Regions from separate parts of the Kitasatospora acidiphila genome, predicted to be linked through region 2. Evidence: riboswitches for the same ligand, from Rfam matches in the RefSeq annotation. Region 2 holds a riboswitch; the other holds the start of a gene.
The links. A riboswitch is a leader RNA that binds a small molecule or an ion and turns the genes downstream of it on or off. The one in region 2 is predicted to bind thiamine pyrophosphate.
Positions count from the first base shown of each region.

Region 1: it holds a riboswitch for thiamine pyrophosphate, as region 2 does, so the genes downstream of both, thiO (glycine oxidase ThiO) here and E6W39_RS22535 (purine-cytosine permease family protein) in region 2, are expected to answer to the same signal.

Region 1 covers NZ_VIGB01000003.1:6,458,547-6,473,155, forward strand. The annotation lists gene bfr (bacterioferritin) at 1-203, opposite strand, end outside; gene E6W39_RS30540 (sulfite oxidase-like oxidoreductase) at 420-1,049, shown strand; gene pknB (Stk1 family PASTA domain-containing Ser/Thr kinase) at 1,106-3,046, opposite strand; gene E6W39_RS30550 (thiazole synthase) at 3,142-3,960, opposite strand; gene thiS (sulfur carrier protein ThiS) at 3,965-4,174, opposite strand; gene thiO (glycine oxidase ThiO) at 4,171-5,331, opposite strand; TPP riboswitch at 5,327-5,439, opposite strand; gene E6W39_RS30565 (NAD(P)/FAD-dependent oxidoreductase) at 5,516-6,700, shown strand; gene E6W39_RS30570 (Rv2175c family DNA-binding protein) at 6,770-7,117, shown strand; gene thiE (thiamine phosphate synthase) at 7,114-7,764, shown strand; gene E6W39_RS30580 (polyprenyl synthetase family protein) at 7,837-8,943, opposite strand; gene metF (methylenetetrahydrofolate reductase [NAD(P)H]) at 9,066-9,980, shown strand; gene E6W39_RS30590 (hypothetical protein) at 10,053-10,883, shown strand; gene E6W39_RS30595 (phytoene desaturase family protein) at 10,896-12,290, opposite strand; gene E6W39_RS30600 (SAV_6107 family HEPN domain-containing protein) at 12,436-12,927, shown strand; gene E6W39_RS30605 (methyltransferase domain-containing protein) at 12,973-13,725, shown strand; gene E6W39_RS30610 (DUF3040 domain-containing protein) at 13,987-14,379, shown strand; gene E6W39_RS43175 (DUF3488 and transglutaminase-like domain-containing protein) at 14,482-14,609, opposite strand, start outside.
Region 2 covers NZ_VIGB01000003.1:4,760,546-4,775,154, forward strand. The annotation lists gene E6W39_RS22505 (hypothetical protein) at 26-295, opposite strand; gene E6W39_RS22510 (PP2C family protein-serine/threonine phosphatase) at 385-1,896, opposite strand; gene E6W39_RS22515 (bifunctional DNA primase/polymerase) at 2,429-3,142, shown strand; gene E6W39_RS22520 (DUF5926 family protein) at 3,448-4,422, opposite strand; gene E6W39_RS22525 (ATP-binding protein) at 4,549-5,094, opposite strand; gene E6W39_RS22530 (glycerophosphodiester phosphodiesterase family protein) at 5,322-6,164, opposite strand; gene E6W39_RS22535 (purine-cytosine permease family protein) at 6,226-7,599, opposite strand; TPP riboswitch at 7,591-7,739, opposite strand; gene E6W39_RS22540 (S1C family serine protease) at 7,979-9,853, shown strand; tRNA gene E6W39_RS22545 (tRNA-Ser) at 9,928-10,015, shown strand; gene E6W39_RS40520 (hypothetical protein) at 10,300-10,968, shown strand; gene E6W39_RS22555 (COG4705 family protein) at 11,083-11,874, shown strand; partial or broken gene E6W39_RS22560 (FAD-binding oxidoreductase) at 11,950-13,313, shown strand; gene E6W39_RS22565 (hypothetical protein) at 13,494-13,826, shown strand; gene E6W39_RS22570 (EamA family transporter) at 13,848-14,609, opposite strand, start outside.

The DNA of each region.
Region 1 (14,609 bases), 1.7 Mb from region 2:
AGGCCGTCGAGCAGCAGGATCCGGTCGGTGAGCACCTCGGCGTGCTTCATCTCGTCGAAGGACTCGTGCCGGGTGAAGGCGGCGAGCTTGGTCCAGCCGAAGTGGTCCTGCATCTTCGAGTGCAGGAAGTACTGGTTGATGGCGGTCAGCTCGGCGGTGAGCTGTTCGTTGAGGAACTCGATGACCTCGGGGTCGCCCTTCATGGTGTGCCTTCCTGCCCTCGATGGGTGCGCGCAGCGCCGGACGCGGCGGTGGGACGCATCGTGGCATCGCCATGAGTGGTTTTTCCAGTAAGTTCACACTCACTCGGGTCTGTGTCGGATTGCCCGATTTCATGGCTATTGAGACATTCGCAGGGGAGCGCAGGGCCGACAAGGGGCGCGCGTCGATCGGCGCCCGCCGTCTGTCACCATGGAGCCATGGGTCGGTCCGAGCAAGCAGCAGCGCAGCCGCCTGACCCGAGGCTCCCGCCCGGACAGCGCCTGCAACGCGGCTGGCCGGTGCTGCACTACGGCCCGATCCCCCGGTTCAAGCCGCTGACCTGGGACCTCCAGGTGTTCGGGGCGACCGCCTCCGGCGCCAAGCACAGCTGGAACCACGAGGAGTTCCACCGGCTGCCGCGCGCCACCGTGCGCGCCGACTTCCACTGTGTGACCCGCTTCTCGATGCTTGACAACGAGTGGAGCGGAGTCGCCGGCGCCACCCTCCTGGACCTGGTGCCGCCGGCCGCCGATGTCACCCATGTGATGGTGTGGGCCGAGTACGGCTACAGCGCCAACCTGCGGCTGGCCGAGTTCGCCGACCCGCGGACCCTGCTGGCCACCCACCACGACGGCGAGCCGCTCACCGCCGAGCACGGCTTCCCGGTCCGGCTGATCGTCCCCGGGCTGTACGCCTGGAAGGGCCCCAAGTGGGTGCGGGCCGTGGAGTACATGACGGCCGACCGGCGCGGCTTCTGGGAGGAGCGCGGCTACCACAACCTGGCCGACCCCTGGCGCGAGCAGCGCTACACCTACCAGGAGGAGCCGGGGGACGGCCCGCTCAGCTGAACCGCCGGCCGCCCCCGCGTCCCGCCAGACCGTCAGGACGTCGGAACATCGGAACGTCAGAAGATGATGGTCACCGTGCTGCCCTTGGGCGTCATGGTGCCGGCCGTCGGGGACTGCGAGGAGACGCTGCTCAGCCCGAAGAAGTTCAGGCCGCTGGTCTTCACCTTGAACCCGGCCGCGGTCAGCGCCTTGGTGGCGTCCGACTGGCTCATGCCGCCCACATCGGGCACCGCCACCGGCTGCGGGCCCTTGGACAGCGTCAGCGTCACCGTGGTGCCGGGCGAGGCGGTGCCCGTGACGTCCTGGGAGGCGACGGACCCGGCGGGCGCGGTGTCGGAGTACGCCTGGTCGGCGGCGAGGGCCACCTTGAAGCCGGCCCCGGTGAGCAGCGACTGCGCCTGGTCCACCGGCTTCCCGGTGGCGTCCGGCACCGGCACCGGCGGGGCGCCCTTGCTGACCAGCAGCGAGACCGCAGCGTTCACCGCCAGCTGCTGTCCGGCGGCCGGCGTGGTGGAGATCACCGAGCCCTGCGGCACGGTCGGGCTGTAGTCCTCGGTGGTGCTGCCCGGGGTGAGCCGGGCCTGAGTGAGCGCTTGCTTGGCCTGGTCGAGCGGCTTGCCGGTGACGTCCGGCACGGATATCCGCTCCGGACCCTTGGAGATCACGACCTTCACCGCGTCGCTCTTGCGGATCTTCTGGCCCACCCCGGGGGCGCTGCTGATCGCCTGCCCGGCCGGCACCGTCTCGCTGTACGCCTGGCTGAAGCTGCCCCGCAGGCCGGCCCCGCCGAGGGTGGCGGCGGCCTGCGCCTGGGTCTGGCCGAGCACGCTCGGCACCACGGCGTAGACCGCCCCGGAGAGCAGATAGGTGAGGACGGCGACCACCGCGACCACGGCGGCCAGCACCCCGCCCCAGACCACCGAGCGCCGGGAGCGCGGCGACATCGGCTTGCGGAGCGGCGGCGGCTCGTTGTACGGCCGCTTCGGCAGCAGCGGGGGCGGCCCCTGCCGCTGCGGGGTGAGCACGGCGGTGCGCTCGGCCATGAGCGGTGCGGCAGGAAGCACCGAGGTGGCCTCGGTGGCGGCGAACCGCGGGGGCTGGTGGGTGGAGGCCGGCGGCTCGGCGTCCAGCTGCGCCGGCGTCAGGCCCCGGCGCAGCCGCTGCAGCGCGGCCAGCAGCTCGACCGCGTCCCACGGCCGGGCATCCCGGTTCCGTGCGGTGGCGGCGGCCACTATCGCGTCCAGCTCCGGCGGCAGGCCCGGCACCGCGCGGGACGGCGGCGGTACGTCCTCCTCCAGGTGACGGTAGATCACCTGCATCGGGGTCTCGCCGACATACGGCTTACTGCCCGTCAGCAGCTCGTAGAGCATGATGCCGGCCGCGTAGACGTCCACCCGCTGGTCGGTCGGGCCGGTCGGCTGGATCTGCTCGGGCGCCAGGTAGGAGACCGTGCCCATGATGAGGCCGGGCGTGGTGGTGCTGGAGTCCGAGGGCTCCGACTGGGTGGTCATCCGGACCAGGCCGAAGTCGGCCACCTTGACCAGGCCGCCGTCGGTGATCAGCACGTTCTCCGGCTTGACGTCCCGGTGCACCAGGTGCGCCCGGTGCGCGGCGCCCAGCGCGGCCAGCACCGGCTCCATCACGTCCAGCGCCGCCCGCACCGAGAACGCGCCCCGGTCGGCCAGCACCTCGCGCAGCGTGCGGCCCGGCACGTACTCCATCGCCAGGAACGCGTGGCCGCCGTCCGCGCTCTGGTCGAAGACGTTGACCACATTGGGGTGCGAGAGCCGGGCCACCGCTTTGGCCTCGCGGATGAACCGCTCGGCGAACGCCGGATCCCCCGCGAACTGCGGGTGCATCACCTTGAGCGCCACCACCCGGTCCAGCCGGGTGTCGGTGCCCTTGTAGACCGTGGCCATGCCGCCCACCGCGATCCGCTCCTCGACCCGGTACCGGCCGTCGAGGAGCGATCCGATCAAGGAATCGTTCAGCGTCATGTCCACCCGAGGAGTCTAGGGGCGGCCAGGGCACGGTTGGGTGACCCTGACGTCATCGTTCGGTACGGCCGCGCCCCGGCCGCCCCGACCCGTCGTCAGAACGCCGGCCGCTCCCGGTGGTCCAGGTCGGCGCGCCCGGCCATCGCCGAGGAGGCCTCCGCGTGGAACCGGCGCGGGATCCGCCCGGCCCGGTGGGCGAGCCGACCGGCCTCGACGGCCCGGCGCATCCCCTCCGCCATCAGCACCGGCTGCTGCGCCCGGGTGACCGCGGACGCCAGCATCACCGCCGAGCAGCCCAGCTCCATGGCCAGCGCCACGTCGGAGGCGGTGCCCGCGCCGGCGTCCAGGATCACCGGCACTCCGGCGCCCTCCACGATCAGCTGAAAGTTGTGCGGATTGCGGATGCCCAGGCCGGAGCCGATCGGCGAGCCCAGCGGCATGATCGCCGCGCAGCCCACGTCCTCCAGCTTGCGGGCCAGCACCGGGTCGTCATTGGTGTACGGCAGCACCGTGAAGCCGTCGTCCACCAGGGTCTCGGCGGCGTCCAGCAGTTCGATCGGGTCGGGCAGCAGGGTCCGCTCGTCGGCGATCACCTCCAGCTTCACCCAGTCGGTGCCGAGCGCCTCGCGGGCCAGCCGGGCGGTCAGCACCGCCTCCCCGGCGGTGAAGCAGCCGGCCGTGTTGGGCAGCACCCGGATGCCGTTGCGGACTAGGACGTCCAGCACCGAGCCCTGGGTGCCGGCGTTCACCCGGCGCATCGCCACCGTGGTCAGCTCGGTGCCGGAGACGATCAGCGCCTGCTCCAGCACCTCCAGACTGGGCGCGCCGCCGGTGCCCATGATCAGCCGGGAGCTGAAGGTGGTGTCACCGATGATCAGACCGTCTTCTAGCGTGACAAGCGCAGTGTCGGCCATGTCGTCAGCCTCCCTGCACGGCGGTGAGGATCTCCACCCGGTCCCCGGCGGCCAGCCGGGTGCCGGGCCAGGCGCCGCGCGGCACCACCGTCTCGTTGACGGCGGCGGCCACCCCGGTGGGGGCCTTGCTCAGCTCGGCGACCAGCTCGGCGAGGGTCGCGAGGTCGGAGACCTCGCGCGGCTCGCCGTTGACGGTCAGGGGGATCTGGTTCATCGGGGGCTCCTGGCGAAGCGACTGGGGGAGAAGGGGGCGGCCAGGGCGGGGACGGTGCCGGTGGCCAGGTACTCGGCGATCAGGTCGGCGGTCACCGGGGCGAGCAGCACGCCGTTGCGGTAGTGGCCGGTGGCGGCCACCAGGCCGGGCAGCGCGGTGGGGCCGAGCAGCGGGGCGTTGTCCGGGGAGCCGGGGCGCAGACCGGCGGAGCTCTCCACCAGCGGCAGCTCGGTGATCCCGGGGACCAGCTCGTGGGCGTCGCGCAGCAGCTCGTAGACACCGCCGGCGGTCACCGTGGTGTCGTAGCCCTGCTCCTCGACGGTGGCGCCGATCACCAGCTCGCCGTCGGCCCGCGGCACCAGGTACAGGTGGCCGCCGCGGACCACGGCGCGCACGTTGCGGGACAGGAACGGGCCGTAGGCGGGCGGGATCCGCAGCCGCAGGATCTGGCCCTTGACCGGGCGGATCGCGGGCAGCACGCCGTCGGGCAAGCCGGGCAGCTGATGGCTGCGCGGGCCGGCCGCCAGCACCAGCTGCCCGCCGGTCACCCGCTCGCCGGTGCTCAACCGGACGCCGTGCGCCCGGTCGCCCTCGACCAGCAGTTCCACCGCTTCAGCCCGGTGCAGGGTGACGCCGGCCAGCTCGCAGGCGCGCAGCAGCGCGGTCGACAGGCGCCGCCCGTCCACCTGGTGGTCGTCGGCCACGTGCAGGCCGCCGCGCACGCCGGGGGCCAGCATCGGTTCGAGCTTGCGGGCCTCCCGGCCGGTCAGCCAGCGCGAGTCCAGGCCGAGCCGCTGGTGGAAGGCGTGCAGCTCGCTCAGCTCGGCCTTGTCGTCGGCGTCCAGCGCGACCGCCAGGGTGCCGGTGGCGCGGTAGCCGGTGTCCAGGCCGGTGGCCGCGGTGAGCTCCTGGCAGAAGTCCGCGTAGCGGGTGTTGGAGGCGATCCCGAGGTGCAGCAGCGGCTCCTCGCCGTACTGCAGCTCGGTGACCGGGGCCAGCATGCCGGCCGCCACCCGGGCCGCGCCGCCGCCGGGGGCCGGATCGACCACGGTGACCGACAGGCCGCGCTGGGCCGTGCGCCAGGCCAGGCCGAGACCGATGATGCCGCCGCCGATCACCAGGACGTCGGAACGCGCACCGTCTTTGAAGCGCGTCAAGAGGACCACGTCTCCCTTCGCCGGAATGACCCGGATCAGGTTCGGACGGTCGCAGGCCGCCGCAGCCCGCCTCTCAGCCCGGTGCGCCGGGCTCCCGTGAGGATGACCCCACCATAACGCCGGGTGAGCGCCGGGCTGAAGACCGACCGTGGGCGGGGGCCCGCCCGCTCGCTACAGTGGCCCGGTGACGGATGAGCGGGTGGTGATCGTCGGCGCCGGAATGGCGGGGGCGCAGTGCGCGATCGCGCTGCGGGAGGGCGGCTGGCGCGGGCCGGTCAGCGTGGTCGGTGCGGAACCGCACCGGCCCTACGACCGCCCGCCGCTCTCCAAGGACGTGCTGCTCGGCCAGGCCGACACCACCGCCTTCGACCTGGACTGGGACCAGCTCGGCGTGGAGCTGCTGCTCGGCCGCACCGCCACCGGACTGGCCGACGGCGTCCTGCACACCGACGCCGGACCGGTCGGCTTCGACCACCTGGTGATCGCCACCGGCGCCCGGGCCGCCTCGCTTCCCGGCGCGGCCGACGCCCACCTGCTGCGCACCATCGACGATTCGCTGGCACTGCGTGAGGTGCTGCGGCCCGGAACCAGGCTGGTGCTGATCGGCGCCGGCTGGATCGGCGCCGAGACCGCCACCGCGGCCCGCAAGCTCGGCTGCGAGGTGACCGTGCTGGAGGCCGCCACCGCGCCGCTGCCCGGTGCGCTGCCCGCCGCACTGACCGAGCCGATGCTCGACTGGTACCGGGAGGCCGGAGTTCAGCTGCGGCTCGGCGCGGCGGTGGCCGCCGTCGAACCGGGCGCGGTGCGGCTCGCCGACGGCACCGAGCTCGCCGCCGACCAGGTGGTGGTGGGCATCGGCGCCCGCCCCGACACCGCCTGGCTGGCCGGCAGCGGCATCGCGCTGGACGCGGCCGGCGCGGTGCTCGCCGACGACCGGCTGCGCACCTCGCTGCCCGGCGTCCGGGTGGCCGGCGACTGCGCGAGCTACCCGTCGGCGCGGTTCGGCGAGCGGATCACCGTGCAGCACTGGGACCACGCGCTGCACTCCGGACGGGCCGTGGCCGCGGGCCTGCTCGGCGGCGACGCGCCCTACGACCCGGTGCCGTACTTCTGGTCCGAGCAGTTCGGGCGGATGGTGCAGTACGCCGGCCGGCACGCGGCGGGCGACCGGCTGCTCTGGCGCGGCTCGCCCGCCGAGGCGTCCTGGAGCGCGCTCTGGCTGCGCGACGGGGTGCCGACCGCACTGCTGGCGGTGGACCGGCCGCGCGACCTGGCGCAGGGGCGGCGGCTGATCGAGCAGGCGCGGGCGGTCGACCCCGTGCCGGCGGCCGACCCCGAGGTGCCGCTGAAGGCCGCGATCGTCGCCTGACGTGTGGGGTTGGTGCGAGCGCGGCCGGATAGATGGCAGGCTGGTGCCGTGAGTAGTGAGACGGAATCCATGATTGAGCGGCTCGTTCCCGAGTGGCTGTACCTGCCCGACATCTCCGAGCGCTGGGGTGTGGCGGTCACCGAGGTCCGCCAGATGGTCAAGGACCACAAGCTGATCGCGGTCCGCCGCGGCCCCAACAATTCGCTGCAGGTGCCGGCCGCGTTCATCGAGGACGACGGCCTGGTCAAGCACCTGGCCGGCACCCTGACGGTGCTGCGCGACGGGCGCTTCAGCGACGAGGAGATCCTCGAGTGGCTCTTCACCGAGGACGCGTCGCTGCCCGGCAGCCCGATCCAGGCTTTGCGCGAGAACCGCGGGACCGAGGTGAAGCGCCGCGCCCAGGCGCTCTCGCTGTGACGCCGGACCTGCGTGGCCGACTGGCCGACGCGCGGCTCTACCTGTGCACCGACGCCCGCCGCGAGCAGGGCGACCTGGCCGAGTTCCTGGACGCGGCGCTGGCCGGCGGCGTGGACATCGTGCAGTTGCGGGACAAGGGTCTGGAGGCCCGCCAGGAGCTGGCCGCCCTGGAGGTGTTCGCGGACGCCGCGGCCCGGCACGGCAAGCTGCTCGCGGTCAACGACCGGGCGGATGTGGCGCACGCCGCCCGCCCCCAGGTGCTGCACCTGGGGCAGGACGACCTGCCGGTGGCGGCTGCCCGGGCGATCGTCGGCGACGAGATGCTGATCGGCCGGTCCTGCCACGCCGAGTCGGAGGTGGCCGCCGCGATCGCCGAGCCGGGTGTGGACTACTTCTGCACCGGCCCGACCTGGCCGACCCCGACCAAGCCGGGCCGCCCGGCCCCCGGGCTGGGCCTGGTGGAGTACGCGGCCCGGCAGCGGAGTGACCGGCCGTGGTTCGCGATCGGCGGGATCGACCTGGGCAACCTGGACCAGGTGCTGGCCGCCGGCGCCCGGCGGGTGGTAGTGGTCCGCGCGATCACGGCCGCCGAGGACCCGGGAGCCGCGGCCGCCGAGCTGGCCCGGCGACTGCGCGCGGCGGGCTGACCGCTTCTGCGAACTGGCGGGCCGTCCACGGTAGTTGACGGCCCGCCGGGTCGTTCTCCGGGAGGCGGCTGGTCAGTACCGCCGCACGGTGGCGGCCTCGGCCAGCGCCCGCAGCGCCTCCCGGACCGTCTCGTCCGCCAGCGGGGCCGCCTCCAGCGCGCCCAGCGACTCGTCCATCAGCTGCTCGATCCGCTGCTCCACCTGCTCGGCGGCGCCGCTGCGCGCCACCAGGGTGCTCAGCTCGGCGATCTCCTCGCCGGTCAGCCCGGGGGCGCCCAGCCGGCTGTCCAGCTCCTTGGCGTCCACCTCGTCCAGGCCGCGCAGCGCCAGCGCCACGAGCAGGGTGCGCTTGCCCTCGCGCAGGTCGTCGCCGGTGGGCTTGCCGGTGACCGCCGGGTCGCCGAAGACGCCGAGCAGGTCGTCCCGCAGCTGGAACGCCTCGCCCAGCGGCAGCCCGAACGCCCCGTAGGCGGCGACCAGTTCGTCGGACGCGCCGGCCAGCCGGGCGCCCACCTGCAGCGGCCGCTCGATGGTGTACTTCGCCGACTTGTAGTGCAGCACGGTCTGCGCCCGGGTGAGCGCCAGCTCGTCCATGGAGTCGCCGGCCACCGGCTCCAGCACGTCCAGGTACTGGCCGGCCATCACCTCGGTGCGCATCAGGTCGAAGACCGGCTTGGCGGCCAGCACCGCCGCCGGCTCCAGGCCGCAGCGCACGAACAGCTCGTCGCACCAGATCAGCAGCAGGTCGCCGAGCAGCACCGCGGCGCCGGCCCCGTACTGCTCGCGGTCGCCGCGCCAGCCGCTGGCGCGGTGCCGGGCCTCGAACCGGCGGTGCATCGACGGCAGGCCGCGGCGGGTGTCGCTGCGGTCCATCAGGTCGTCGTGCACCAGGGCGCTGGCCTGCAGCAGCTCCAGCGCCGCGGCGGCCCCGGCGATCCCCTCGCTGTCCGCCGCGCCGCCCGCACCCCGCCAGCCCCAGTAGCAGAAGGCCGGCCGCAGCCGCTTGCCGCCGTCCAGCAGGAAGTCGCGCAGTGCCTCGGCGACCGGCAGCAGGTCCGGGGATATCGAGCTCAGCAGTGCGTGCTGCTCGGCCATGAAGCGGGCGAGCGCGGAGTTCACCCGGTCGCGGACCGCCTCCAGGTCGAGCGGCAGCACGGGGGCGGGGCTGGGCGAGGTCACGAGGCGCTCCGGGGGTGAATGGGGATCCTCAAAAGACTAGCCGAACCCGGGTTCGGACTATTCGGTCTCAGCTGCTGGACCGGGTTTGTTTGCCGTCCACCTGTGACGGCTAACCTGCCGACATGGCACTCGGCGTCTCCTCGACCAGAACCGATCACGCGGCGACCGTCCGCGACCTCCTGGCGGCCGGCAGGCGTTCCTTCTCGTTCGAGTTCATGCCCCCGCGCAGCGAGGCCGCCGAGCAGAAGCTGTGGTCCGCGATCCGCCGGCTGGAGCCGCTGAACCCCAACTTCGTCTGCGTGACCTACGGCGCGGGCGGCTCGACCCGCGGCCGCACCGTCAACATGGTCGGCCGGATCGCCGGCGAGACCACCCTGACGCCGGTGGCCCACCTCACCGCCGTCGACCACTCGGTGGCCGAACTGCGCAACATCATCGGCCAGTACGCGGACCAGGGCGTGCGCAACGTCCTCGCGGTGCGCGGCGACCCGCCGGGCGACCCGATGGGGGAGTGGGTGACCCACCCGCAGGGCGTCACCTACGCGTACGAGCTGGTCGAACTGATCAAGGGGATCGGCGACTTCTGCGTGGGCGTGGCCGCCTCGCCGAACATGCATCCGCGCTCCACCGACTGGGACGAGGACATCCGGCACTTCGTCGCCAAGGTGCGGGCCGGCGCCGACTACGCGATCACCCAGATGTTCTTCGAGGTGGAGGACTACCTGCGGCTGCGCGACCGGGTGCAGGCGGCCGGCTGCGAGGTGCCGATCATCCCCGAGATCATGCCGGTCACCAACGCCAAGCAGCTGGTGCGCTTTCCGCAGCTCAGCGGCTCGGAGTTCCCGCCCGAGCTGGCGGCCAGACTGGAGGCCGTGAAGGACGACCCGAAGGCGCTGCGCGAGGTGGGCATGGAGCACGCCACCGCGATGAGCGAGCAACTGCTCTCCGAGGGCGCGCCCGGCCTGCACTTCATCACGCTCAACGGCTCCACCGCGACCCTGCAGATCTACCAGAACCTGGGCCTGCACAGCAGCTGACCGGGATGTGGGACGGCGACCGGATACCCGGTACAGTCGCGACACGCGCCGCGCACGTGCTGGAGGACGCCGATGGGCATCGGGATGCTGGTGTTGTACGCGGCCCTCGCCGTGGTCGGACTGTGGCTGACCGCCGAGCTGCTGCTGCAGGGCCGGGCGCCGCTGCACTGGCGAGCGCTCGCGCTGGGCGGGTTCCTGCTGGTGGTGGCCGGGATGGCGGTGCACTCGGTGCCGGTGATCGGCGGCGGGGCGGTCGGCTTCGCCCTCGGGCAGGTGCTGGTCACCACGGCGGTCAAGCGCGGCGGCAAGCCCGCCTGGTCGCTGCGCCGCAGCAACGGCGAACTGCCCGGGGCGCTGGCCAAGGTGCCGCTGCTGGCCGCTGCGACCAGCGGCACCGAGGCGGTGGTGGCGGCGGAGCCGCCGCGGATCGGCGAGGTCGGCCCGATCGAGGTGACCGAGCCCGAGGCCGAGCTGCTGCCGGAACCGGAGCTGGCCCAACTGCCGGTCGATGACGGCGACTTCGGCATCTACGAGACCGCCTACCCGCAGCCCGAGCAGCAACAGCCGCAACTGCAGCAGCAGTTCGCCTACGGGTACTACCAGCAGGAGCCGTACGAGCAGCAGCAGCCCGCCTACGGCTACTACGAGCAGCAGCCGCAGTACCAGGGCTACCAGGGCCACCAGGGCCACGACGGCTACCAGGGCTACGACCAGCAGCAGTGGCAGCCGCAGGCGCCGGCCTACGACCAGGGCTCCTACCAGCCCGAGTACGGCGGCCAGCCCGAGTACGGCATGCCGGGCATCCCGCAGCAGCAGCCCCCGGAGTACTACCAGCAGTACCAGCCCCAACCCCAGTACCAGGAGCAGCCGCAGGAGCACGGCAGCTGGCAGGGCTGGCAGTAGCCCGGCCGTCCGCTACGCCGGCCCGATCAGCCCCGCCACCACGCAGGCGGACATCCCGGCCCGGGCCAGCCCGCCGCCCGGGTGGGCGGCCTGCCCTAGCAGGTAGTGCCCCGGCCGGTCGGTGGTGTTGGCGCGCTGCAGGAAGCCGCCGCCGGCGCCGGGCAGCGCCGGGCGGGCCACCGCGCCGCCGGGGGACAGGGTCTCCCGTTCGGTGTCGGCCGGGGTGCGCGCCACCCGCCACAGGACCCGGTCCGCCAGGTCGAGCCCGGCGGCCTCGACCTGGGCCAGCACCGTGTCGGCGAACGCGTCGGCGACCCCGGGGGCCGTCCAGTCGACCACGGCCTGCGAAGGGACGGTGCAGGTCAGCACCACCGCCTCGTGCCGGCCGTCGGGCACCAGTGACGGATCGTCAGGTCGCAGCACCTGGACGGTCGGGAAGCCCGGCGGCGCCGGCTCGTCGAACAGCGCGGCCAACTCGTCCCGCCGGGACGGCGTGTGCACCACGGTCCGCTGCGCGGCCCCGGCCGGGCGCGGCCCCGCCAGCGCCAGCAGCAGGCTGAACCGGCCCGGCAGGCCGGCGTCCGGCGGCTCGGGGCGCAGCACCAGGTCGGCCTCGGGGAAGTCGTCCGGATGGACCCGGGCGCCGAACCGGAACTCCACCCCGCGCTGCTCGCAGCGCCCGACCACCGCGGCCACCAGGGCGTGCAGGCCACCCCGCACCGACCAGACGCCGAAGGTCTGCTCCACGTACGGCAGCACGGTCGCGCTCGCCGGAGTGGTCCGCGGGTCGAAACCGAACCGCAGCACCGACTCGGTGAGCAGCGCCGTCAGCGCCGGATGGCCGCCCAGCTCGCGCTGCGCCACCTCGTCGACGGTGGGCTGCCGGGAGCCGCCGAACAGCCGGGCCAGGCCGCGCCGCGGTGCGGCCGGATACGGGTCGGTGCCCAGCGGCCCCGGGTCGGCGGGCAGCGGCTCCTCCAGCAGCGGGCGGCGAGTGGCCTCCCAGACCGTGCGGCCGCGGTTCATCACCTCGCCCCAGAGCCGCCCGGTGTCCGCGCCGAGCGCCTGGTCCAGCGCCTTGGCGACGCCGCCCCGGGAGGCGTTGGGCAGGGTCAGCTCGGTGCCGTCGGCGAACAGGTGCCGGCTCTCCGGGTCCACCGGGGTCAGCTCCAGCAGCTGCTCCAGCGGCTCCCGGCCGGTCTTCAGCGCCAGGTCCCGGTAGACGGCCGGCAGCGTCAGCAGGGTCGGCCCGGTGTCGAAGGCGAAGCCGTCGCGGCGGTACTGCCCGAGCATCCCGCCCGGGCCCGGCGCGGCCTCGCAGACCGTCACCCGGTGACCGAGGGTGGCCAGCCGCGCCGCGGCGGCCAGGCCGCTGATTCCCGCTCCGATGATGACGATCCGTGCCATGGGGCGTGATCTTACTTTTCGCGGCCCGGTGGTCCGTCCCCGGACGGCCGTCCAGGTCGATTGTCAGTGCCGGGCGCGAGCATGGCCTCAGCGGGCGGCCGACCGGCCCGCCCGATGCCTGCCGAAGGATCCGGGGGTACCGACCATGACCGTCACCGACCTCCCGCACCGACCCTCCGACGACCGCCCCGACCAGATCCCGCTGCGCTCCGTCGACGTCCATCCGGTGCTGCTGCGCGCCGGCACCCCGCCGGCCGCCCGGGACCTGCTGGCACAGGCCGAGCGCACCCTGCTGGCCGCCGACGCCGCCGAGGACCCGCTCGAGCGGTACGCCACCGCGCACCTGGCCGCGCTGCGCACCACGGCCGCCGTGCTGGCCGTCCGGGGCCGCCCGGAGAAGAACCCCCGCCGCCGCAAGGCGATCCGCAGCGCCTGGGAGGTGCTGCCCGAGGTGGCGCCCGAACTGGCCGAGTGGGCGGTCTACTTCGCGGCCGGCGCGAGCAAGCGGGCGGCCGCCGAGGCCGGGGTGCGGGGCGCCGCCTCGGCCCGCGACGCGGACGACCTGATCCGCAACACCGCCGTCTTCCTGCGGCTGGTGGCCCGGGTGCTCCAGCTCGACGGCAACAGGAGGCAATAGGGTGGGAGGGTCCGGCCAGTCCGCCGCCCCCTGAGGAGCCCGCTCGTGTACCCCTCGCGCCCCCGCAGCGCCCTGCGCACCGCCGTGGTCTGGGAGGTGGTCCGGACGGCCCTGGAGCGCCGGGTCGCCGAGCTGGACCAGCCGGTGCTGGACGTGCTCGACACCGGCGGCGGCACCGGCAACTTCGCGGTGCCGGTGGCCAAGCTGGGCCACCGGGTGACCGTCGTGGACCCCAGCCCCGACGCGCTGTTCGCCCTGGAGCGCCGGGCTGCCGAGGCCGGGGTGACCGAGCTGGTCCGCGCGGTGCAGGGGGACACCCAGACGCTGCCCGAGCTGATCACCCCCGACTCGGTGGACGCGGTGCTCTGCCACGGCGTCCTGGAGGTCGTGGACGACCCGGCGGAGTCGCTCGGCCACCTCGCCGCCACCCTGCGCAAGGGCGGCCTGGTCAGCCTGCTGGCCGCCAACCGCAACGGCGCCGTGCTGGCCCGGGCGCTGGCCGGCCACTTCGAGGAGGCCCGCACCGTGCTTGGTGCGCCCGACGGCCGCTGGGGCGCCGGCGATCCGATGCCGCGCCGCTTCACCACCGAGGAGCTGCACGGCCTGGCCCGGGCCGCGGGCCTGCGGGTCGAGTCGGTGCACGGGGTGCGGGTCTTCGCCGACCTGGTGCCCGGGGTGCTGGTGGACACCGAGCCCGGCGCGATGGAGGCACTGCTCAAGCTGGAGGAGGCGGCCGCCGCCGAGCCCGCCTTCCACGCGGTCGCCACCCAGCTGCACCTGCTGGCCGCGCTCGACTGACGGCGGCGGGCCCGCCGCACCGACCGCGACGGGCCCGGCGTACTGACGGAAACTTCACAGGCACCGGGAGCGTTGCACGGGTGCGGGGGCCGGCGTGATGTGTCGGACACGACGGAACGCGGCCCCCTCCGGATCCCCTCGTCGGACCGTATGATCTGGGTAAAGCCAGAACGCATGACGGCCAGACGCATGGGGCATATGGACCACGACAGGGCCAGGTGGCGGACCGGTCGCCCCGCGACCGACGAGTAGGAGGACTCCGTGCCGCTCTCGGAGCACGAGCAGCGACTGCTCGACCAGATGGAGCGAGCGCTGTACGCCGAAGATCCCAAGTTCGCGTCGGCGCTTGAGGGAACCGGCCTGCGCACCTACACCCGGCGACGGGTGTACCTCGCGGCGGCGGGATTCGTGCTGGGAGTGGGCCTCCTGATGGGAGGCATGATCGCCCAGCCGCAGTTCATCTGGCTGAGTGTGGTCGGCTTCCTGGTGATGCTCGGCTGCGCCGTGCTGGCGGTGGCCGGCTGGCGGCGGCATCCGGTGGCGGGCCCCGGCAGCGGGCTTGGCGCCGCCCAGCCGGTGCGGCGCAAGGCCGGCGTGATGGACCGGATGGAGCAGCGCTGGCAGCGCCGGCGCGATGAACAAGACGGCTTCTGACGGAGCTCGTCGCCCCGCAGGGACTTCTTGACGGACCGGCCCCATCGACCTCGGCGGGCGGGTGATCCACCAGGATCACCCGCCCGCCGCCGTCTTGTGCCGCTACCGGCAGCGCCGCAGCCGGCCCACGGTCCGCTCGCCGAGCCGGGCCAGCCGAGCGTGCAGCCCGTCCCGTAGCGCCCGCCTGCGGTCCCCGGCCCGCCACAGCACCCGGGCCGCCGACGGCGGCA
Region 2 (14,609 bases):
GGCGGGCCCTGCCGAACGGGGTGGGTCAGCCCTTGCCCCAGGTCTGGGTGGACCAGAGGGCCCCGCCGGTGGTCGGGCCGCCGCCGGGTGCGTACACCACCACGTTGGCATCGTCCTGGACCAGCAGGGAGGCGCCCGGGTGGCCCCAGGTGTGGCTGGACCAGAGGGCGCCGCCGGTGTTCGGGCCGCCGCCGGGCCGGCCGCCACCAGGGCTGAGCCGACCACCAGACCGGCGGTGAACAGTGCGGCCGCGGCGCGGCGGAGCAGTTTCGCTTGACGCATCGTTTCCCCCCACGGGAATCCTTGGAAGCACCGCATGGTGACGGTGCATCAGTACAGGCGGGTGGGGCCGCGTCAGGTTGCGTGAAGGACGCGAGGAACCTTCTACTCGAACCGCACCGCGAGCATCACCAGGTCGTCCGCCGCCTGGACGGGTTCGCTCGCGCACGTCGCCAGCAGGTACCCGCACAGCCGGTCCGGATCGTTGCGCAAGTCGCGGGGCGCGTCGGCGGCGGCCTTGCGCAGGCAGGCCTGGCCGGCGTGCAGGGTGGCGCCGCAGCGGCGGGCCAGGCCCTCGGTGTAGAGCAGCAGCAGGTCGCCGCGCTCGGCGCTCAGCTCCACCCCGGGCGCCTCCCAGCAGCTCAGCATGCCGAGCGGTGCGGAGAGCGAGGTCTCCACGAAGTTGGCGCCGTACCGGGTGACCAGGATCGGCGGGCAGGCGCCGGCCCCGGCCAGGGTGATCTGCCGCTCCAGCGGGTCCACGCAGGCGTAGACGGCGGTCGCGGTGCGGGTCGGCTCGGTGGTCTTGAGCAGCAGCTCCAGGTCGCCGAGCACGGCCACCGGGTCCTCGCCCTCCAGCACCGCGTAGGCGCGCAGCGCGGCCCGGATCCGGCCCATCGCGCTGGCCGCACCCGGCGCGGAGCCGGGCCCGGCGCCCGGGCCGTCACCGGTGACCGAGCCGACGCTCAGCCCGAGCGAGCCGTCCGGCAGTCCGATCGCGTCGTACCAGTCGCTGCCACCCGCCTGCTCCAGGCCGGCCGGCACCCAGCGGGCGGCCAGCCGCAGGCCGGCCGGCCGCGGCAGGTGGTCGGGGAGCAGCCCGCGGCGCAGCGCCTCGGCGGCGCGGCGGCCGCGCTCGGCGGACAGGCGGCAGGCCAGCAGCGGTGCGGCGAAGGCGGCGTAGCGGCGGGCCAGCTCCTGGCGGTCGGCGGCGGGGCGGGTGGGCTCCGGGAAGAACCAGGCGGCGGCGGCCAGCGGCCCGTCCTCGGCGGTGGCCAGCGGCACCGCGTAGCAGGCGGCGAGCCCCAGGTCGGCCGCCACCTCGCGGAACCGGGGGGACACCTCGGTGCCGTCCAGCAGGTCGGGGTGGAGCAGCTGGTCGGGGCGGTCGACCGGGTCGAGCAGCCCGGCGAACGGGCCCTGGCGCACCGGCACCGTCTCCAGCGCGCCGATCGCCGCCCGGTCCAGCGCCAGGCCGACCATCGGCCCGTGGCCCGCGTGGTCGGGCCAGCCGGCGCCGATCGGGCCGCGCAGCCCGCAGGGGTCGGCCGGTTCGCCGCCGTCGGCGCCGCGGGCCAGGGTGACGAGCAGTCCGCAGCGGGCGCCGAGGAGTTCGGCGCCGGAGTCGAGCAGCGCGGTCAGGGCGGCGGGCAGGTCGCGGGCCGTGGCCAGCCGCTCGGTGTGGTGCTGCAGCCAGTCGAGCGCCGCCGGCGGCTCCAGCGGGACGAGCACCTCGGCCGGCCAGGGGGCGGCGGCCGCCCGCTGGGGCAGGTCGAGCAGGCTGGTCAGTCGTCCACCGGTTGTTGACGGTCCGTCAGTCGACTGGTCGCAGGCAGAGCTGCCGTCCTCCCGCTCGGGCGTGGTCCCACTGGCACCGGACGGACGCTTGTCACTCATGCCGCGACTCCCAGCGCGGTGGCCCGGACCGCCCGGACCCCCATGGCCCAAGCCCGGCCAAACCACTCTTTAATGTCCCGTTTCTACACAGGTCGGTCGGTACGTGTCCAGGATCGGGCCGCAGCCGGATGGCTGGTTCTTCCCCGGCGCTTCCTCGCATCCGCCACGGCCATGAGGACTTCCTGGGAACCGCCGCGGGAGTGGAGCACCCCGGGAGCGGGCAGAAGCTGACCAGAAGGCTGCCGGAACCCTGCCCGGAGCGTAAGGATCCCCCCGCCCGGCAACCGCGCTGACCAGAAGTCACTCACTCGTACGGTGGAACCGGACGGCGCCGAACGGCGTCCATCCGGTCGCATCAGGGATTCTCGAAACCATGACCCCGGCCGCTCGCTCCCCCAGCCTCCGGCCGGGGGGACCCCCATGGCCGGCGGTGCCTTCCCCGAGTTGCCTCCTGCGGCTGTCCGGCCGCGCGTCAGGTCGTGATCCACCCGCTCGCCTTGATCCACCCGGTCACGGAGAGGAACGAGTGCCCATGCGTGAGACGCGGGAGCCGTCCGGCAGACACCGCCGGACCCGACAGGCCCTGCTGCAGGCGGCGTTGACCTGCACCCAGCGGTGGCACTGGCCGGTGGTGCCCGGTGCGGTGCCGGTGCTGCGGGCCGGCGACGGCACCGGGCCCTCGGTGTGCTGCGGCTGCGCCGATCCGCACTGCCCGGTGCCGGCCGCGCACCCGCACGGCCAGTCGCTGCTGGCCGCCACCACCGACGCCCGGATGGTGCGCTGGTGGTGGGAGCGGCACAGCCCGCAGGCGCCGGTGCTGGTGGCCACGGGGACGGCGGTGGCGGCGGTCAGCCTGCCCGCGGCGGCGGGTGCCCGGCTGCTCGGCTACCTGGACGCGCTGCGGATCCCCTGCGGGCCGGTGCTGGCCGGGCCGACCAGGTGCGCGCTGCTGGTCGCGCCGTACGGCTACCCGGAGTTGGGCGAGCTGCTGGCCGCCCAGGAGGCGACGCTGCGCCCCGGTGGTGCGCCCGGGCAGGTGCCGAGCTGCGTGCGCTACCACGGGCCGGGCGGGTTCCTGGTGCTGCCGCCGTCGCGGGTCGGGCTCGGCCAGGCGGCGGTGCGCTGGGTGCGGCGGCCGGTGCCGCTGCCCGGTGGCGGGGTGCGACTGCCGCCGGTGGCACAGCTGTTGGAGGGGCTGGTGGCGGCGGGCTCGGCGGTGCCGGACGGCAGCCGGCTGGCCTACTGACGGCGGGGCGGGGGCCGATCGCGGCTGACGTTCGGGGCCCGACCGCTCAAGGCGGGCCCAGCCCCTCAACTCGGGCCGGACCGCCCGACTTTGGCCCGACCGCTCAACTTTGGGCCAGAAAAGGAAAATCCGGCCGCTGGCGACGGGGGATGCACCAGCGACCGGACTTTTCAACAGTAACAAGGATTGGCGCCATAGCCAAAGCCCCTGGCGGGGTTGGTCCTGAGATTTCCCTGCCCAGGCGGGTGGATGTGACCAGTTTCACGCCGATTCGGCCGGAAACGATCACATGGCGCCAGCACCGGTCAGTTCAGCGTGACCTGACGGCTCACCAGGTTCGCCCGGGCCCGGCGCTCCTCGCCAGTGAGCGGCGCCTCCTGGGCCAGTGCGCCTGCCAGGCGTTCGGCGAAGGTGGCGGCCGGCTTCTCGCAGTCGGCGGCCGACATCTCCACCGGCAGGTCCCAGACCGGCACGGTCAGGCCGTGCGCGCGGAACGAGCCGACCAGCTTGGTGCCCTCGCCCAGCGAGGCGTCGCCGGTCGCGGCGAGCCGGGCCAGCGCGTCCAGCAGCTGCTCCTCCGGCACCGTCATCACCCAGCGCAGGTGGTTCTTGTCCGGGGTGCCGCACCAGTAGGCGCTGTCCACGCCGGCCAGCTTCTCGGTCGGGATCGCCGAGGCGTTGGCCCGCTCCAGCGACGCGGCCACCTCGCCGCTGGCCGACTCGGCGTCCTCCAGCCAGAACTCGAAGCCGGTGTGCACGGCCGGCGCGAACGGCGCGTCCAGGTCCAGCAGTTCCTGCAGGCGCGGACCGTCGGCCGGTGCCCGGCGGGTCGGCACCGGGGTGCCGGGCTCGATGGTGAGCGCCTGGACGAGCGCGTCGGCCAGGTCCCGGCTCAGGTCTCCGGAGGACGACTGGGTCTGCAGACCGAGCAGGATCGAGCCGTCCGGACGGCGCAGCGCCGGCCAGGCCAGCGGCAGCACGGTGGCCAGGGTGACCGACGGCACCTCGCCGGCGGCACCGGCGGCCGCCGCGGCGGTCAGGGTCAGCGGAGCGGTGGCGGCCGGCACCAGCTCGCGCAGCGCCACCCAGTCCGCCTCGCCGGGCAGCCCCTCGAACGGGCGCTGCACCAGCTCCTGCTCGGCGTGCGCGGCCTGCCGGCCGTGGCAGGCCTTGTAGCGGCGGCCGGAGCCGCACGGGCAGGCCTCGCGGGCGCCGACCACGGGGACGGTGCCGGTCGCGGCGGTGGACTGGGCGGACTTGTTGGCGGCCTTCTTGGCCATGGCGCGGCTCTCCCGGGAGTGGGGTCAGTGTCTCCGGGGCAGCCTACTGAGAATCCGCGGCCGGCTACCGTCGCCCGCGGCGGCGCCCGGCCGCGCCTGCCACGGCTACCGTCGCGCCCGCTGCAGCTACGGCTGCACCCGCTGCGGCTCCGGTGCCCGGTCGTGCGCGGGCAGCGCGGCCCACACCGTCACCTCGCCCGGCGCGTCGCGCACCCCCCAGTCGGTGGCCAGCTGGCCGACGATGCTCAGCCCGCGGCCGCCCCTGGCGGTCAGCGAGGGCCGGGCCGGCAGCGGCCTGGTGGTCGCGCCGCCGTCGGTGACCTCCAGGGTCAGGGTGCCGTCGCCGTGCATCTGCCAGCGCACCAGGATGCCGCCGAGATCTTCGGTCGCGGAATCCCTGACTTCATGGTGCCACGTCATATTGCTGCCATTGCCCGGAAATTCCTCGGCGATGTCCCGTTCCGTAAGGTCCAGCAATGGACCGAGCGGCCGGGCATAGCGGCAGGAATTGCTGAGCAGTTCGGAAAGGATCAGGACCGCGTCATCGATGACGGTGTCAGGCACCTCCTGGTCGCCCAGATCACGGCGCAACCTGCGCCGGGCTGCCCCGACGCTGGCCGGGCCGTGCGGCACCGCCATGGTCGATGAAGTCGGCACTTCACGCGCCACCATCAACGCCACCCCCGGACCTCCTTCAGCGTTTGCCGAGGGATGGATGCCCCGGTGGAATGCGACGGAAACGGCTCCGGGTGCACGGGGTGCGTCAATTGTGAAGTCGTCGCGACACTCATCGACTTTCGCGACCCAGCGTACGCAAAAGGTGATTATCCGCTTACGCTGCGTCAATCGCAGGAGTGGGATTCCGCCGCCCCGGGTATTGCCTTGCGCCGGGCGTACGCTCAGCGCCCGAGTTGGTCCAGCACCGCGCGGGGCCGGTTGGTGATGATCGCCGAGACGCCGAGTTCCAGGCAGAGCTCGACATCGGCCGGCTCGTCCACCGTCCACACGTGCACCCGGTGCCCGGCCGCCCGCAGCGCGCGGACCAGCTCCGGGCGGCGGCGGACCAGCTCGATGCCCGGCCCGGCCACCACCGCGCCCTGCGGCAGCCCGGCGCCCGGCCAGAGCCGCAGCAGCTCCGGGTGCTCGAACAGGAAGACCCGGGGGAACTCCGGCGCGGCCTTGCGCACCCGGCCCAGCGCCAGCCCGGAGAAGCTCATGATCCGGGCGTGCGGCCGCTCCGAGGCGCCCTCGCCGTCGGCGTCGTACGGCCCGACCGCGCCGGCGATCCCGAACCGGCGCAGCATCGCCACCAGCTCGGTCTCCACCCGGCCCCGGAACCGCACCGGGTGCTTGGTCTCGATCGCCAGGTCGACCCGGCGGCCGGCGTCCGCGACCAGCTCCAGCAGGCTCTCCAGGGTCAGCACCGGCTGCGGCTCGGGCCGCTCGGGGTGCTTCCAGGAGCCGAAGTCGTAGGCCCGCAGCTGCTCCAGGGTGAGCGCGGAGACCACCCGGCGGCCGCCGTCGGAGACCCGCTCGATGGTCCGGTCGTGCACGCAGACCAGCTGCCCGTCAGCGGTCACCCGCACGTCGCACTCCACCGCGTCGGCGCCCTCGGCCAGGGCGCGCCGATAGGCGGCGAGGGTGTGCTCGGGCAGCGCGGCGGAGGAGCCGCGGTGCGCCACCACCTGCACCGTCTGCGCGGTGCGGGTGGCGTTGGGGGCCGTCAGATCGGGGGTCGTCACGGGCTCCAGCCTAGAGCCGCGAGATGACGCGAACGCGACGGGCACCCCAACAGCCGGACCGTCAGGCCTTGGGAGCCGCCCTGGTCAGCGCCCAGGTGGCGAGCCCGGCGACCAGGAACGAGTAGAGCGAGGCCGAGGTCCAGTCGCCCGGGGTGTAGTGCAGCAGCGAGTGCGCCTTGGTCCAGAACGCGGTCCAGCCGGTGGTGATCGGGGTGGGCGACAGGTACTGGTAGGTCGCGAAGCCGAGCACCCAGGGGAGCAGCAGCAGCGGCCGGGACGGCGCGTCCTGGGTGAGCGCCCAGCCCTGCCGGCGGCCGCGGCCGAGGAAGTAGTCCACCGCCAGCACCGCGAGCAGCGGCACGAAGACCGAGCCGATCAGGTAGAGGAAGTTGGAGTACCAGGTGGCGAGCTGGTTGATCTGGGTCGCGACCGCGGTGACCAGCAGGCCGATTCCGGCGGTCAGCCAGCGCCGGTCCACCCGGGGGAGGAGGTTGTGCAGCGACATCGCGGTCGAGTAGACGTTGGCGAACGACTGGTCGGCCTCGCGCAGCACCAGCACCAGCAGGAACGCCCAGCCGGCCGTCACCCCGGAGAACGAGGTAAGCAGGTTGTCCACGTTGTTGCCCTTGGCCTGCAGCAGCGCGACCAGGCCCAGCAGGTAGCACCAGACCTGGGCGACGGTGTAGCCGGAGAAGGTGCCCCAGAACGAGGCGCGCGCGGTGCGGGAATGCCGGGTGTAGTCGGCGGCCAGCGGCACGAAGGAGACCGAGATGGCGATGATCGCGTCGGTGGCCTGGGAGAAGCCGTGCCAGTTGCCGCGGCCCGGGTTGGGGATGTGGTGCCGGCCGAGCTGGATGGTGAAGTAGACCATCGCCACGGCCACGGCGACCGCCACGTACTTGCGCAGTGCCGTGATCGAGCCCAGCGGCCAGATCGTCAGCACCGTGGTCACCGCCCCCGCCACCAGCACGAACAGCCAGTGCCAGCCCTGGGTGCCGACCACCGTCTGGGCGCCGCTGGAGATCACCAGCAGCTCGTAGATCCCCCAGCCGACGCACTGCAGCACATTGAGCACGGTCGGCAGGTAGGAGAGCCGGGTGCCGAACAGGCCGCGCAGCACCGCCATCGCCGGGGCGCCGGTGCGGGCGCCGATCAGCGCGGCCACCGCGAGCATCGCGGTGCCGATCACGGTGCCGAGCACGATCGCGGTGGTCGCCGCGGTGATCGACAGCTCCTGGCCCTGGGCGCCGAGCACGGTGCTCGCGGTGGTGAAGCCGATCAGGCTGATCCCGAGGTTGGCCCAGAGCGCGAACTGGTCCCGGAAGCCCAGGGTGCGCGGCGGCGCGGTGTCCAGCACCAGCGGCGCCTCGGCGCGAACGGGCGGTGCGTCCTGCAGCACCGCGGTGGAGGCAGGGGAGGGCGAAGCAGCCGTCATGGCGAAACTCCCTACGCCGGCATTACCCGGACAGGTTCCGGCGGTCTGCGCTCCCTCGCCCGCGCCGGCGAAATCGCCATGGCGTACGGTCGACCAGCGCACTCTCAGCCTGGTGGGTCCAAGCTCCCGCGTGTCAGATTTGGCCCGGAAAGGGTAGCCCGACACGCGGAATACGCCAAGGATGGGGGAATGCGCCGTCCGGATCGGCGGGACACCACGTTCGGTCGAGGCCGATCGAGTGGTCCCGAGGGGTGGGCGATCGCGGGCCGTCGGGTGTGCCTAAGGATTCTTACCAGTTCTTCAGGCAGGCCCTTACGGCAACCAGATCGGGCATGCGAAAAACTATGGGCCAAGGTCCTGTCAGCGATGGAGGTCGTCCGTGAGCACCGAGCACGAGAGTGGTTCCACCGGGCCGCAGGGGGAGCAACTCTCCAGCGGTCACGGCGAGCCGGGGGGCACTCCGGCGGTCGGTGGTCCGGCGGCGCCGGGCACCGGAGAGGTGACGCCGACGGTGGCGTTCGGCAAGGTGCCGGCTCCCGAGGCGGAGCCGGCCGCGCCGGCTGACAAGACGATGGCGTTCGGCCGGGTGCCGGCCCCCGAGGCTCCTGCCGCTCCGGTCGGCGAGCCCACCGTCGCCGAGGGCCTGAGCGCGCCCGAGTACATCGACGCGCCGCCGCCCGCCGTGCCGGGTGCCGGCTCCGGATACGTGGACGCGCCGCCGCCGGTGCTGCCGCCCGCCCCGGCCCAGCCGGCGCCCGCCGCGGAGCCCGTGGCCGTCGAGCCCCTGGTCGCGGAGCCCGTGGCGGCGGAGCCCACGGTCGTGGAGCCCCCGGTCAACCCGTACGCGACGCCGACGGCCGCCGCCGACCCCCGGGTCGCCCCGCAGATCACCGCCGGTGTGCCGGCCGGGTCCCCGCAGGAGCCGCACCACCCGTTCGGCGCCGGCCACCCGGTCGGCGAGGGCTGGGGCGGCGCGCCCACCGCCCCGGGCGGCCCGGGCTACCCCGGTGGCCCCGGTTACCCCGGTGGCCCGGGCGGCGACTACCCGGGTGGCCCGGGTGGCGAGTACCCGGGTGGTCCGGGTGGCGACTACCCCGGCGGCTGGGGCCAGCCGGCCCCGCGCAAGAAGGGCAAGGGCGGCCTGGTCGCCCTGATCGCCGCGATCGCCCTGGTGGCGGGCCTGGCCGGTGGTGTCGCGGGCGCCGCGATCAAGGGCGGTGACTCGTCGGGCAACGCGGGCAGCAGCCACAACAGCACCACGGTCTCGGTGAACGGCGGCACCCAGGCGTCCAACCGGGCGCCCGACTCGGTGGCCGGGATCGCCAACAAGGCGCTGCCCAGCGTGGTCACCATCAAGGCCGAGGGCAGCAGCGAGTCCGGCACCGGCACCGGCTGGGTCTTCGACACCGAGGGCCACATCCTGACCAACAACCACGTGGTCGCCCCGGCCCAGGGCGGCGGCAAGCTGACCGTCAAGTTCTCCGACGGCACCACCTACCCCGCCTCCGTGGTCGGCCAGGCCAAGGGCTACGACATCGCCGTGGTCAAGCTGGACAACCCGCCGGCCGGCAAGCTGGTCCCGCTCCCGCTGGGCGACTCCGACCAGGTGCAGGTGGGCGACACGACCATCGCCATCGGCGCCCCGTACGACCTGGAGGGCACCGTCACCTCCGGCATCGTCAGCGCCAAGAACCGCCCGGTCCAGTCCGGCGACCAGGCCGGCAACCAGACCTCGTACATGATGGCGCTCCAGACCGACGCCTCGATCAACCCCGGCAACTCCGGCGGCCCGCTGCTCAACGGCCAGGGCGCGGTGATCGGCGTCAACTCGGCGATCCAGTCCAACTCCAGCGGGAGCGGCCAGGCCGGCAGCATCGGCCTCGGCTTCGCCATCCCGATCAACCAGGCCAAGCGGGTCGCCCAGATGCTGATCAAGACCGGCACCCCGGTCTACGCGACCCTCGGCATCCTGCGCAACGACGACTACCAGAACGGCGACGGCGCCCAGGTGCAGACCCAGTCCATCCAGGGCACCCCGCCGGTCACCCCCGGCGGCCCCGCCGACAAGGCCGGCCTCAAGGCGGGCGACGTCATCACCAAGCTCGGCGGCGTGCAGGTCGACGGCAGCCCGGCCCTGGTCGCCACCATCTGGACGCACTCCCCGGGTGACCAGGTCCAGGTGGACTACACCCGCAACGGTCAGGCCAGCACCACCACCGTCACCCTCGGCAGCCGCTCCGGCGACACCAACTGACCCACAAGGTGCACCGGGCCCGCCAAACCCGGTGCACCACACCCCCTTGGACCCGTTAGGCTGACCTCCGCCTGGGAGAGCTGCCCGAGCGGCCTAAGGGAACAGTCTTGAAAACTGTCGTGCGGTGACCCCGTACCGTGGGTTCGAATCCCACGCTCTCCGCTGGTAGGCGAAAGCCTGGTCAGGGCGGGTACCGGTGACATGCCGGTACCCGCCCTTTTTCGGAGGGGGATTCTCTTGAGGCGCACCAACGTGCTCAGACGGACCGCCGTGGCGCTGCTCAGTGCCGCCGCGCTGGCGGTCACCGCGCCGGCCGCCACCGCCGCCGCACCGGCCCGAAGGCCGCTGCTCCGAAGGCCGCTGCCCCGGCGACGACGTACACGTTCCTGGAGAGCGGGCAGCAGCTGCTGCCGGGGCAGAGCCTGACCAACGGTGAGTCGACCCTGGTGATGCAGGGCGACGGCAACCTGGTGATGTACCTGGTCGGCCCGACCGGCAACCACGGCCCGGCCATCTGGTCCACCGGCACCTGGGGCCACAGCGGCGCGTACGCGTACATGCAGCCCGACGGCAACCTGGTGGTCTACCTGCAGGGCCGGACCGACTCGTCGGCCGCGCTGTGGAGCACCAACAGCTGGGGCCACTGGGGTGCCAAGGCCCAGCTGCTGAACGGCTGGTTCTGCGTCTTCAGCAACGGGTTCCTCTGGCAGACCCCGACCGGCCTCGCGCCGGCGGTCGGCAGGGGTGCGGACGCGGGGAGCGTCCTCGATGAGAGCCGGGGCATCGCGGCCACCACCTGGATCGAGTCGAACTCGGTCTGGCTGGTCAACCAGGCCGACGGCAACCTGGTGCTCTACCGCAAGCGCGACGGCGCGGCGCTGTGGTCCACCGGGACCTCGGGCAAGCCGGGCTCGATCGCGTTCATCTCGAACACCACTGGCACCCTGTTCCTCTTCAACCCCACCTACGGGACGACCTGGTCCACCGCGGACTTCCGCAGCCCCGGCGCCTACGCCAAGGTGCAGGACGACGGGAACTTCGTGGTCTACCGCGCCGGCGGCGGTCCGACCACCGGCGGCGCCCTGTGGTCCACCGGGACCTGGGGCGACTGGTAACCGGCGACGCCGTGCTGCCCGGCCCCTGACCTGCGACGACGGTCAGGGGCCGGGGCGTTCCGGCCGAGTCTGATCTTCAGGTGGTCTTCAGGTCGGCCTGACATATTGGCGGCCATGACGACTGCTCAACTCCGGCCGAGTGAGCCGGCCACATCCGCGCGGGCTGTGCTGAGCAAGGTGCCCGAGGTCACGGCGCTGTTCTGGGTGGCCAAGGTGCTGACCACCGGCATGGGGGAGACCGCGTCGGACACCCTGGCGAACTCGCTGGGGCCGATCCCGGCGGTGGGGCTGGGCGGCCTCGGCCTGCTGGTGGCCCTGGTGCTGCAGTTCCGGGTGAAGCGCTACGTGCCGGTGGTGTACTGGTTCGCGATCGTCATGGTCAGCGTCTTCGGCACCATGGCGGCCGACGGGCTGCACGTGGTGGTCGGGGTGCCGTACCCGGTGTCGGCGTCGCTCTTCCTGGTGTCGCTGGTGGTGATCTTCGCCTGGTGGAAGAAGGCCGAGGGCACACTGGCCATCGACAGCGTCCGGACGACCCGTCGGGAGCTCTTCTACTGGGCCGCGGTGCTGGCCACCTTCGCGATGGGCACCGCCGTCGGCGACCTGACCGCGTACGGCTTCAACCTCGGCTGGCTGGAGGGCGCGCTGCTGTTCGCGGTGGCGATCGCGCTGCCGGCGCTGGCGCACTGGCTGCTGCGACTGAACGCGGTGCTGGCCTTCTGGCTGGCCTACATCCTGACCCGGCCGCTGGGCGCCTCGCTCGCCGACTGGCTGGGCGCGCCCAAGAAGCACCACGGCCTGGGCTACGGCTACGGCCCGGTGACCGCCGTGCTGACCGCGGTGATCGTGCTGGTGGTGGCCTACCTCCAGGCCACCCACGGGCGGCAGAAGCGCAAGCACGCCTGACCCGTTCGCGCCGCAGGGCGCGTAGGCTCCGTTCCGTCCTCGGATCCGGCACGACCGAACCGAACGGAGCCCGTGATGAGCGAGTTGACCACCCGGCTGCTGGCCGGCCTCCCGGACTCCGCGGTGGTCGTGGACCCGGCCGTGACCGCCGCCTACCGGCAGGACATGGCCGGGTTCTGCGCGTCCGGGAAGCCGGCGGTGCTGGTCTTCCCGAGCACCGTGGAGCAGGTGCGGCACGTGCTGCGCACCGCCGGCGAGCTGCGGGTCCCGGTGGTGCCGCAGGGCGCCCGCACCGGGCTGTCCGGCGCGGCCAACGCGGTGGCCGGCTGCATCCTGCTGTCGCTGGTGAAGATGAACCGGATCCTGGAGCTGGACCCGGTGAACCGGCTGGCCGTGGTGGAGCCCGGCGTGGTGAACGCGGTGCTCTCCCGGGCCGCCGAGGAGATCGGCCTGAGCTACCCGCCGGACCCGTCCAGCTGGGAGTCCTGCACCATCGGCGGCAACATCGGCACCGGCGCCGGCGGGCTGTGCTGCGTCAAGTACGGGGTGACCAGCGAGTACGTCCTCGGCCTCGACGTGGTGCTGGCCGACGGCCGGCTGCTGCACACCGGCCGGCGCACCGCCAAGGGGTGGCCGGCTACGACCTGACCCGGCTGTTCGTGGGCTCCGAGGGCACCCTCGGGGTGGTGGTCGGCGCGGTGCTGGCGCTGCGCCCCAAGCCCGCCCCGCAGTTGGCGCTGGCGGCCGAGTTCGCGGATCCGGGGGCGGCCTGCGCGGCGGTCAACGCGGTCGTGGAGGCCGGCTTCACCCCGTCGCTGATGGAGCTGATGGACGGCGTGGTGGTGCGGGCGGTCAACAAGCTGGGCCGGATGGGGCTGCCGGAGTCCACCCGGGCGCTGCTGCTGGTGGCGTTCGACGGGGTCGAGCCGCAGCGGGAGTTGGCGGCGGTGGCCGAGCTGTGCCGCAAGGCGGGGGCCACCGAGGTGGTGCCGGCCGCGGACCGGGCCGAGTCGGAGCTGCTGCTGGCGGCCCGCCGGCTGGCGCTGCCCGCGCTGGACACCCTGGGCACCACGATGGTGGACGACGTGGCGGTGCCGCGCTCCCGGCTGGCCGACATGCTGGCGGGGGTGGCCCGGATCGCCGAGCGGTGCGGGCTGACCATCGGTGTGGTGAGCCACGCGGGCGACGGCAACACCCACCCGGTGGTGGTCTTCGACGCGGACGACGCCGACCAGACGGCCCGGGCCAGGGAGTCCTTCGACGAGATCATGGCGCTGGGGCTGGCGCTGGGCGGCACGATCACCGGGGAGCACGGCGTCGGGCTGCTGAAGAAGGAGTGGCTGGCCCGGGAGTTGGGGCCGGTCGGGCTGGAGCTGCAGCGGCAGCTCAAAGGCGTGTTCGACCCGTTGGGGATCCTGAATCCGGGCAAGCTGTTCTAGCCGTTCGCTCTGATGTCGGATGGTTCGGCCGGCCGGACTCACGCGATCGAGGGAATCGGCCGGCAGGCACTGGAAGTCGGCGGCCGGATTGCCCAGGCTGGATTTCGGCGTCGCAGCCCGCAGGAGTTCGTCTGGCCGCGAACTCCCGTACCAGATACCCGAATTCGTGGAGGATTTCGCATGGCTCGCATCCGCATGGCGCGGACGATCGCCGCACTCGCCGCGGCTCCGCTCGCCGCGGGTCTGCTGCTGGCCGGCGCCGGCGCCTCGTTCGCCGACGACGGTGCCGGCTCCTCGGGCAACTCCAATGCCGGTGTGGTGTCCAGCGTGGGCAGCGGCAACATCTTCGGCGGCGTCGACGGCAACGCCAACTCGACCCAGCAGGTGGCCACCGGCGGTGGTGCCTCCAACCAGAACAACACCCTGGGGGTCAAGGGCAACTCCGGGGTGGTCTCGACCGACCAGGGCAACCGCAACGTGGACATCACCTTCGCGCCGATCAACCCGCGCTGACCGGTGATCGCCGACGAGCCGTCAGTCGTGGCGGCTCGTCAGCGTTGCTCCGGCGCTCGCGCTGACCACGCAGGCGATGCCCAGTAGCTGGGCCCAGCCGAGCAGTTGGCCGAGCACCAGGAGCCCGACCAGGGCGCTGACCGCCGGTTCCGGGCTGAGCAGGATGCTGAACACCCTCCCCCAGCCTTCGGCCGGGAGGTGCCCCATCTGCAGCCGCCGCAGCGCCGTCATCTCCAGCACGTAGGGGATCAGCGGCAGCAGCATCGCCACTCCGGCGGTGGTCAGCAGCAGTTGACCGGGGTGGGCGGAGCCGGCCAGCCCGTGCCAGGCCTCGCTGAGGCCGAACGGCGCCAGCACCGCCGCGCCCACGGTCATCGAGACGGCCAGCCCCTGGAAGCCCGGGAAGACCGCGCCCACCTTGCTGGTGGCCACGATGTAGCCGGCGTAGCAGACGGCCGCCGCGCCGCCGTAGGCCAGGCCCAGCGGGTCGAGGGCGTGCCCGCCGGCACCGCCCCCGCCGAGCAGGGTGAGCAGCGCCACCCCGCCGGCGGCAAGCACGGCCCAGGCCAGGTGGCTCACCCGCCGCGAGTGCATCAGCGCCACCGCGAGCGGCCCGAGGAACTCCAGGGTGGCCGCGGTGCCCAGCGGCAGCCGGGAGGTGGTCAGCGCGAAGAACAGGGTCATCGCGGCCGAGGCGGTGCCGAGCAGCGCCGCGGCGGCCAGATCGCGGGCGCTCCGGCCGCGCAGTCGGGGCCGGGTGGCGGCGAGCAGCACCGCGGCGGC